Regions from separate parts of the Abyssicoccus albus genome, predicted to be linked through region 3. Evidence: riboswitches for the same ligand, from Rfam matches in the RefSeq annotation. Region 3 holds a riboswitch; each other region holds the start of a gene.
The links. A riboswitch is a leader RNA that binds a small molecule or an ion and turns the genes downstream of it on or off. The one in region 3 is predicted to bind S-adenosylmethionine.

Region 1: it holds a riboswitch for S-adenosylmethionine, as region 3 does, so the genes downstream of both, EDD62_RS00695 (methionine ABC transporter ATP-binding protein) here and EDD62_RS06630 (M20 family metallopeptidase) in region 3, are expected to answer to the same signal.
Region 2: it holds a riboswitch for S-adenosylmethionine, as region 3 does, so the genes downstream of both, metK (methionine adenosyltransferase) here and EDD62_RS06630 (M20 family metallopeptidase) in region 3, are expected to answer to the same signal.

The regions. Positions count from the first base shown of each region.
Region 1 covers NZ_RKRK01000002.1:135,928-139,177, forward strand. Annotated here, with positions in the region: gene EDD62_RS00685 (MFS transporter) at 1-537, shown strand, start outside; gene EDD62_RS00690 ((deoxy)nucleoside triphosphate pyrophosphohydrolase) at 599-991, opposite strand; SAM riboswitch class I at 1,165-1,269, shown strand; gene EDD62_RS00695 (methionine ABC transporter ATP-binding protein) at 1,459-2,478, shown strand; gene EDD62_RS00700 (methionine ABC transporter permease) at 2,471-3,166, shown strand; gene EDD62_RS00705 (MetQ/NlpA family ABC transporter substrate-binding protein) at 3,232-3,250, shown strand, end outside.
Region 2 covers NZ_RKRK01000002.1:271,318-274,567, reverse strand. Annotated here, with positions in the region: gene EDD62_RS01390 (hypothetical protein) at 1-277, shown strand, start outside; gene metK (methionine adenosyltransferase) at 420-1,613, opposite strand; SAM riboswitch class I at 1,752-1,859, opposite strand; gene pckA (phosphoenolpyruvate carboxykinase (ATP)) at 2,051-3,250, shown strand, end outside.
Region 3 covers NZ_RKRK01000003.1:284,530-287,779, reverse strand. Annotated here, with positions in the region: gene ldmS (L-aspartate--L-methionine ligase LdmS) at 1-53, opposite strand, end outside; gene EDD62_RS06630 (M20 family metallopeptidase) at 37-1,227, opposite strand; SAM riboswitch class I at 1,299-1,394, opposite strand; gene EDD62_RS06625 (FAD-dependent oxidoreductase) at 1,551-1,823, opposite strand; gene EDD62_RS06620 (nitroreductase family protein) at 1,947-2,573, shown strand; gene EDD62_RS06615 (pyridoxamine 5'-phosphate oxidase family protein) at 2,735-3,139, shown strand; gene EDD62_RS06610 (BCCT family transporter) at 3,196-3,250, opposite strand, start outside.

The DNA of each region.
Region 1 (3,250 bases), on a different contig from region 3:
GAAACTTCAGCAAATATCATCTGGATGCCTACATTTTTATTAACATTTACTTTAGAAATTTTAAATGAAGGCGAACATATTTGGGGTATACAAGGGGCAACCTATACTTTAGGTTCGCTATTAGGTAGTATAATTTTAATTAAATTTAGTAAAAGTTTCAATCGACTTGGTGGTTATACGATTGTACTATCTGCTTTTATCATGTTTTTACTTACGATAGGTTATTCATTAAATAGTTTGGCAATTATAGCAATTATTATTTGTTTTATTGATGGCCCGGCATATCAAATTCGCGAGACTGTCCAAAAGTCTATTTTACAAACTGAGATTCCATTGGATATACAATCGAGTGTTTATTCAACAATTAATACTTTAATCTTTGGCAGTTATATCATTTGGTTGTTACTCGGTAGTTACATGGCAGATATATTTGGTGTTCAGTGGATATTTGTATTCGCTGCAATATTATATTTTTTAAGTACTGTCATTGCATTTACTTCTAACGAAATTAGAAGGTATAGAATACTTAATGAATAGAAAGATTATTATACGAAATGGAAACCGCAATTGATGTTTTATTAATTGCGGTTTTAACGTTTTATATTCCATTTTTTATCTTCTCAATCGCCTCAATATCTGCTGGGGCCCATTCTACTGAGTCCAACTCATCTCTAGACAACCACTTCATATCCTGATGCTCACGCAACACAATCGAATCACTCACCATCTCAGCATAATACGTCGTGAGTTCTATCGTCGCAAAATCATACTCATACACTGTTGTCACAATCTTATCCAACACATTAATCTCACAATCCATCTCTTCCATTAACTCCCGCTTCAACGCCGCTTCTGGCAATTCACCGTCTTCAATCTTCCCACCTGGAAACTCCCACATATTCGGTAAAGACTTCTCACCGTTTCGTTGTGCGCAGAGTATTTTCTCATCTTTTTCAATGACAGCGCCTACGACTTTTACATATTTCTTCATGATATACCCCCTTATTTGATCTTATTATATCAAAGAAATAGTTCATCTTGTACGTGTGTGATTGCGTAATTTCTTTTAGTAATTATGTGAATTCTAATTTATTAGAAAATATAAAATAGTTGTTGCATTCTAAAAACGATGGTGTTATCATTATAAACAACTTAATAAAACAACTCTTATCCAGAGTGGTGGAGGGATGTGCCCTTTGAAGCCCGGCAACCGTCTTAAATGACAAGGTGCCAATTCACAATAAGCTTAATGACTTATGAAGATGAGAGAAAGTATGATCGTATCGCTTTCTCTTTATATAAGAGAAAGCTTTTTTAGTTTACTTTCTCTTCCGCTTTACCTTGGCTTCCTTTTATTCTGCTAAACCGTTAATCCGTATATTCACTCTGGATGTGTATTGTTTATATTAGGTTCATCAATAATCTATTAAGTGAATTTGATCAAGAGGTAGGTGTCATATGATTGAGTTAAAAAATATATCCAAAGTGTTCAACGTCCGTGGTGAAGATATTACGGCGGTGCGTGATGTGAATTTGACGATTCGTGAGGGTTCTATCTTTGGGGTGATTGGTTTTTCTGGGGCTGGTAAGAGTACATTGATTCGAATGTTCAACCAGCTTGAATCCCCGTCGAGTGGTGAGGTCGTGATTGGTGATGATTCGATGTCGAAATTATCGCCTAAGGCGCTTCGTAAGAAGCGTGAGAAGGTATCGATGGTGTTCCAGCATTTCAATTTATTATGGTCTAGAACGGTATTACAGAATATTATGTATCCGTTAGAGATTGCTGGGGTGAACAAGAAAGAGGCTCGTGTGCGGGCACTTGAGCTTGTTGAGCGTGTTGGGTTGAGTGGTCGTGAGTCGTATTATCCGAGCCAATTATCTGGGGGTCAGAAACAACGTGTTGGGATTGCGCGTGCGCTGGCGAATGGTCCTTCGGTATTGCTTTGTGATGAGGCGACGAGTGCTCTAGATCCTAGGACGACGGATGAGATTCTTGATTTACTCGTTCGATTGAAAGAAGAGGAGCAGTTAACGATCGTGCTGATCACCCATGAGATGCACGTCATTCGTAAAATTTGTGACGAGGTGGCGGTGATGGAGCATGGTGAGATTATTGAAGTAGGTCCTGTGCGTGATGTGTTCGAATCGCCTAAACACGCTGTGACGAAGGAGTTCATCAAAGAAGATATCGATGATGATGGTGGTGTGATCGAGCAGTTAATCGATGAACAGATGTATCATATTTATCGGTTGAAGTTTATCGGAGAGTCGACGACAGAGCCGATCGTGAGTTATTTAACGAAGGCGTACGATATTGAGGTGAATATTTTGCAAGCAAATATGAAGTACGGTCGCGATGGGGCTTATGGTTCGTTGCTCGTTCAATTTTTACCACCTGGTGGCTTTGACTTCGAAGTCATTCGAAGAGATTTAAAATCACGTCATGTAGAAATCGAGGTGGTTATCGATGAATAAGAGTTTTAAAGATATTATTGTAGAAATTGTCACGATGCCAAATGTGAGATGGGATGATGTTTGGGTTGCTGTATATGAGACGTTATATATGACGGTCGTGTCGACATTTTTTGCGTTTATATTCGGTATTATCCTCGGATTGTTACTGTTCTTAACGTCGACAAGAGAAGATCGTGTTAGTCGAGTGTTCTATAGTATTGTTTCATTTATTGTGAACTTGTTTAGAGCGATTCCATTTATCATCTTAATCTTAATCTTGATACCATTTACGAGTTTATTACTCGGGACGATTAGTGGTCCAACAGGGGCTTTACCTGCGTTAATCATTGGCGCATCACCGTTCTATGCAAGACTGGTCGAGATTGCATTAAAAGAGATTGATAAAGGCGTTATAGAAGCGGCTGAGTCGATGGGTGCGACAACACGATCGATTATATGGAATGTCCTCATTCGTGAATCATTACCAGCGTTAATCTCTGGCATTACCGTCACAGCCATTGCCCTTGTCGGTTCGACAGCCGTTGCGGGTGTTATTGGCGCCGGTGGATTAGGAAATTTAGCATATTTAGTCGGATTTACAAGGAACCAAAACGACGTCATTTGGGTGTCGACGATTTTCATCTTGATCATCGTCTTTATCATTCAATGGACAGGAGACTTGTTAGCACGACGCGTCGATAAGAGGTAAGTTAGTAAGTAGTAAAGATATAGCATAAAATTTAATCATTATAAAAAATATTGGAGGCATTTGAAATGAAAAAAATTATTTATT
Region 2 (3,250 bases), on a different contig from region 3:
AAACGTATTATTAGTCGGCGGATTTGCATCAGCGTTATTATTAGGAGCTTGTAGTGAAGCTGAAGATTCTGCAGACGATGCTGGTGAAGCTGTAGATGATGCAACAAGCGGAGATGAGTCTACTGAAGAAGATGATGCAGGAGAAGAGTCAACAGAAGAATCTACTGATGATGATGCAGGAGAAGATTCTGCTGATGATGCTGATGATCAAGGAGAAGATTCTGCTGATGATGCTGATGATGCTGATGATCAAGGAGAAGATTCTACTGAAGAATAATATATAATTAAAGTTCTAAAAAAGCCAATTGCTAATGTTAGCAATTGGCTTTTTTATTGTATTTGTTTTATTAAGCTTTCTAATATTAAGAAATAATAAAAGGAATATTAAATAGTTACTTGATGATAGTTTCACACTATTATTACTTCAGTACAGACTTTAACTCTTCAACTTTGTTCGTTTGTTCCCATGGTAAGTTCAAATCATTACGACCAAAATGACCATATGCCGCTGTATCTTTGTAAATTGGTCTTCTCAAATCCAACATTTCAATAATTCCTGCTGTCCTTAAATCAAATGTATTTCTTACCGCTTCAACAAGCTCTTCTTCAGAATAATCACTTGTTCCAAAAGTATTAATCGATATACTCACGGGTGCGGCAACACCAATTGCATAAGCTAATTGTACTTCGCATTGCTCAGCAAGATGAGCAGCCACAATATTCTTTGCAACGTACCTTGCAGCATATGCTGCAGAACGGTCTACTTTCGTAGCATCTTTACCACTAAATGCACCACCACCGTGGCGTGCATATCCTCCATATGTGTCGACAATAATCTTACGTCCTGTCAGTCCAGCATCACCTTGTGGTCCTCCAATGACAAATCTTCCGGTAGGATTAATATAAATCTTTGTCTCATCATCTAGTAAATTTTGATCAACTACTTTATCAATGACTTCTTTTCTAATATCTTGTTGAATCTGTTCAAGCGTAATATCTTCCTTGTGTTGAGTCGAAATGACGATCGTATCAATACGTTGTACTTGATCATTTTCATCATATTCGACAGTCACTTGAGTCTTACCATCTGGTCTTAAATAATTTAATGTTTCATCTTTACGTACTTTAGAGAGTTGCTTCGATAATTTATGTGCTAAAGTAATCGGTAATGGCATCAGCTCTTCTGTTTCATTCGTTGCATAACCAAACATAAGCCCTTGATCCCCTGCACCGATTGACTCAATCGTTCCATCATAATCTTCATCTAAACGATCTTCATAACTCTTATTTACACCTTGAGCAATATCTGAAGATTGTTCATCGATTGCAGTCAGTACTGCCATTGTTTGATAATCATAACCATATTTAGCACGAGTATAACCGATATCTTTAACTGTATCCCTTACAATTTTTTGGATGTCGGCATATGCCTTAGTAGAAATCTCTCCTGTAATCAGAGCCATTCCTGTTGTCACTGTTGTCTCACAAGCTACGCGTGCATATGGATCTTTTGATAAAATATCATCTAATATTGCATCTGATATCTGATCTGCAATTTTATCCGGATGTCCTTCTGTTACTGATTCTGATGTAAATAACCTTCTCGTTGTCATAATTTTTCCTCCTATATTTAAGTGAATGAAGCCACCTAATAAGTTAATTCATACTAAATTACAAATAACATACTGTAAAAACACATCATGGAAATAAAAAAAGCCATACTCTAAAGAGCATGGCTAACCGTTCAATAACACTTATCGATCAAGGATTACATCCTTGCAAACGGTTGGCACCTTAATTCGATTGAATTGGTTGCCGGGCTTCATAGGGCCATGTCCCTCCACCTCTCTTGATAAGTTATATACTCATAGTATACAAAACCTTATTAATACAGTCAATATTTTATTTGATCTTATTAAATTTACAACTATACACATTTTGTCACAAATAAATATTTTGAACTAAATTTAAGTAAGCGTATACATTTTACTTAACATGACCATAAGTTATGTTATACTAATGCATGAAAATATATTTAGGAGGAGTCATAATGGTTCAAAACGAATCCACATCTATTCAAAATCTTTTAGACAAATCTTCAACAAAACAGCAACTCACTTCTGCACAACTTGTCGTTGAAAGTGTGAAACTTGGTGAAGGTGTTGTCACACCTCAAGGTGCTTTAAGTGTAACAACTGGTAAATATACTGGTCGTTCTCCTAAAGACAAATATATTGTTGAAGAGGAGTCTATTAAAGATAAAATTGATTGGGGTCCTGTCAATCAACCAATTTCGAAAGAAGTATTCCAAAAATTATATGGTAAAGTTTTAAATCACTTAAATGGACAAGAACAATTATACGTATTCAATGGATATGCTGGTGCTGACGAATCTACGCGTCTGCCTCTTCGTGTCATCAATGAATTTGCATGGCATAATATGTTTGCTAGAACAATGTTTATTCGCCCTGAAACAAAAGAAGAAGGTTTGAATATCAATCCAGAATTTACTATTGTGTCTGCTCCAAGCTTTAAAGCTGACCCTGAAGTAGACGGAACGGGTTCTGAAACGTTCATTATCGTTTCATTTGAAGAAAAAATTATTTTAATCGGTGGTACTGAGTACGCTGGTGAGATGAAAAAATCAATCTTCTCTATTATGAATTTCTTATTACCTGAAAAAGGCATTTTAAGCATGCATTGCTCAAGTAACGTTGGAGATGCTAATCGTACAGCATTATTCTTTGGATTATCAGGGACTGGTAAAACAACATTATCTGCAGATCCTAACCGTAAATTAATCGGAGATGATGAACATGGGTGGAGCGATGAAGGTGTTTTCAACATAGAAGGTGGTTGTTATGCTAAAACAATCGACTTGTCTCGTGAAAAAGAACCTCAAATTTATGATGCAATTCGTTTCGGTGCAGTATTAGAAAACGTTCCATTAGACGAAGAGAATTATCCTAAATATGATGACAAATCTTTAACTGAAAACACACGTGCTGCATATCCTTTATATAACATTGATAATACGAAGGATCCTTCAATCTCAGGTCATCCAACAACAATTATCTTCTTAACAGCAGACGCGTTTGGTGTGTTACCACCGATTTCGAAATTAACAAAAGATCAAGCAATGTATCACTTTTTAAGTGGTTTCACTTCTAAGCTTGCAGGAACTGAACGTGGTATTACAAGTCCACAACCCGTATTCTCAACATGCTTCGGTTCACCGTTCTTACCTTTA
Region 3 (3,250 bases):
GTAACCGGATAGGCATCTTTCATTGTGACTGTTAATTTATTCGTTAGATTCATCGTGGGCTCCTTTGAGTGCAACTTCGTGTTCTGATTTAATTCGGTTTAGTAGGTCAGCATCTTGAATGAGTCGATATCCTACTTTGGATAATATTTTAGCCCCATTGATTAGGCCTTGATCTCCCTCTTGACTGATTGCGGCTTCTCTGAATTCATCGGTATGACCTACGAGCGTAGAAGGGCCGATTTTGATATGTGGGTGAATCGTCGGAATGATATGACTAACATTACCTGTATCTGTTGAGCCGTAACGTTCTTCAACGTCATCTATTGTAATTCCGAAAGTATTCGCCGCTTCTTTATAAAGCGCATCAAGTTGTGGTGTTCTAATGAACTCGTTCACACCGTTTTGTATAAACTCGAATTTCACTGATGTATTCGTAGCGAGTGCTGCGCCTTTTGCAATTTCTTTCACTCGATCGGTCAATGCATTGAGTGTTGTTCGCTTTCTAGAACGTGTATAAAATCTAGCATGTGTTTTCTCTGGAATAATATTGGCTGCATCTCCACCATTCAATATGACCCCATGAATCAAGTCGTTTGGTGCAGTATGTTGTCTAAGTAATGATATGCCGTTGTAAAATTGGATCATTGCATCGAGTGCACTTTGTCCATCGATAGAAGGATTTGCAGCGTGCTGTGATTTACCATGGAAGAACACATCGAATACATCGACAGCGAGTGTCGGCTGAGTCAGTGAATGCTCGTGACCTGGATGAGCCATTAATGCGACATCAGCTCGATTGAATAGTCCATCGTCTGCATATTTTGCTTTGGCACTGCCGTTTGGTCCTCCTTCTTCAGCAGGCGTACCGTAAACGATGACTGAACCACCAATTGAATCAATATGTTGCTTTAAGTTAATCGCTGCCAGTACACTCGTCACACCAATAATATTATGTCCACAAGCATGACCTAAGCCTGGTAATGCATCGTATTCAGCTAAATATCCAATCGTTGGTCCATCTTTGTCAGATTTATATGACGCAATAAACCCTGTTTCATAACCTGATATATTGCGCTCAACTGTAAAGTCATGTGATTTCAAAATGGTTGTAAGTACATCAGAGGCATAATATTCCTCATTACCAATTTCAGGGTGTGCGTGAATATCATGGCTGTATCGAATAAATTCATCGCGATGAGTTTCTATAAAGTCTGTAGTATGTGTCATGAAAAATCCTCCTTAAGTAATGAATTAAATAAAAAAAGAGTCTACCTAAGAAGATAGACTCTTTAAACGTCGTATTATCTCTCAGGATTTACCTGCAGGATTTAGCACCTAATTGAATAGGTTGCTGGGTTTCATCGGGCCAGTCCCTCCACCGCTCTGGATAATTTTTTATTTAATTATTTACTAATATAAATGCATCCGTTGTATTTGTCAAACTATTTTTTAAATAAAATCAATTTAATAAATTTTGATTATAAGTAAAATAAGATTTCATGTTCACTAAATATTGCTTAAAGTTATACTCCGTTACAATCAGGTCGCGATCATAGATATAATCGTAGCATTCTCTCATTCAACCCAGTGACTGCAGCGTGTATATCGAACAATTTTACAACGCTTGAACCAATGACTTTTTGTAGCATCACTTCAATGGCATAGATGTTTTCATCATTCGTTGGATAATAAGGATTTACCGAAATACCACCAAGCGATCCAACGGTAAGACCACTATCGACCGCAAGCGACGTTTCATGTAAGACACCAATTGCCATATTGACCATATCTGTCTTAATCGAATGATGATCTCCAAATTCTATATAATCATAAGGATGAAGGTTAATCTATTCAACACAGTTCAAAGCATAATATGTGAAGTGATGACTAAAATACTTCATAATATTAAAGGATGAAATAATTATAATTTAAAGGAGTATCAACATATGAACTATAACAATATAGAAGAACTTATTAACGACCGTCATTCGGTAAAGCAATTTGACCCAAATTATAAAATTCCACATGAAGAAATGGATGAAATGATTCAGCTCGCAACGAAAGCACCATCATCAGTCAATATGCAGCCATGGCGATTTGCAGTGGTAGAATCTGATGAAGCAAAAGCTAAATTACGACCTCTCATTCGATTTAACACACCACAAAACGATACATCGAGTGCGATGATCGTGATCTTCGGTGATTTACAATGCCTTGAGAACAGTGAACATATATACAGCAGTGCCGTTGAACACGGTATGATGCCAAAAGAAGTAAAAGAAAAGAACTTACCAATCATCCAAGGGATGTATAATCAATTACCACGACAAGCGATGAGTGACATCGTCAAAATTGACAGCACACTCGCAGCGATGCAATTGATGCTTATCGCTAGGACATATGGTTATGACACGAATCCAATCGGTGGGTTTGAACATGACAAAATTGGTGAAGCGCTCGGTTATCCATTAGATCGATACGTCCCTGTACTTATAATTGCCATCGGTAAAGCCGTCAAAGAAGGCCGTCCATCATACCGTATGTCAGTTGAACGTGTAGTAAATTATTTATAGTCAAAAGATAATCTGTGTAACATCAAACGAATGACGACTGATAAGGATGCTATTTACTGTAGCTTCAACATCGAATGATTAAAAATTTAAATAGTGGATATACAAACAATAAGAATGAAATTTATTCTTTGATTTAATACATTCGTTAAGGAGGCATACAAATGAATGCAAAAGACATCGCACAAAACGTCATCAAAGAACATCGAATCGGCGTCTTATCAACGTCAAAAGACGACAAACCAAATGCACGTTATATGGTATTTTATAACGATGGATTAGAGTTATATACGAAGACAAGTGATGAAACAAATAAAGTGGATGAAATTGAAGAGAATCCAAATGTTCATGTGTTATTAGGTTATAGTGAACCGAATAAGAAAGAATATATCGAAGTACGAGGAACAGCGAAAATCGTTGACGATGAGAAGACAATTGAATGGATTAAAGACGTTCAACAGAAGACACGTATTGAAGATTCAGCTACACTTCAAGTAATCCATATCAAGCCAGAACAAATGATTGTACACAGTCCTTCATTAGATCAACCTGAGGTTGTGACGGTGTAACTTACTACATTTAAAAAAATTAAAATAAAGCCGATAGTAGAACTATCGGCTTTATTTTATTCCCACCATCGATCGTCTTTAGCGTATCTAATAGAAAGTGTTTTTCTTTCT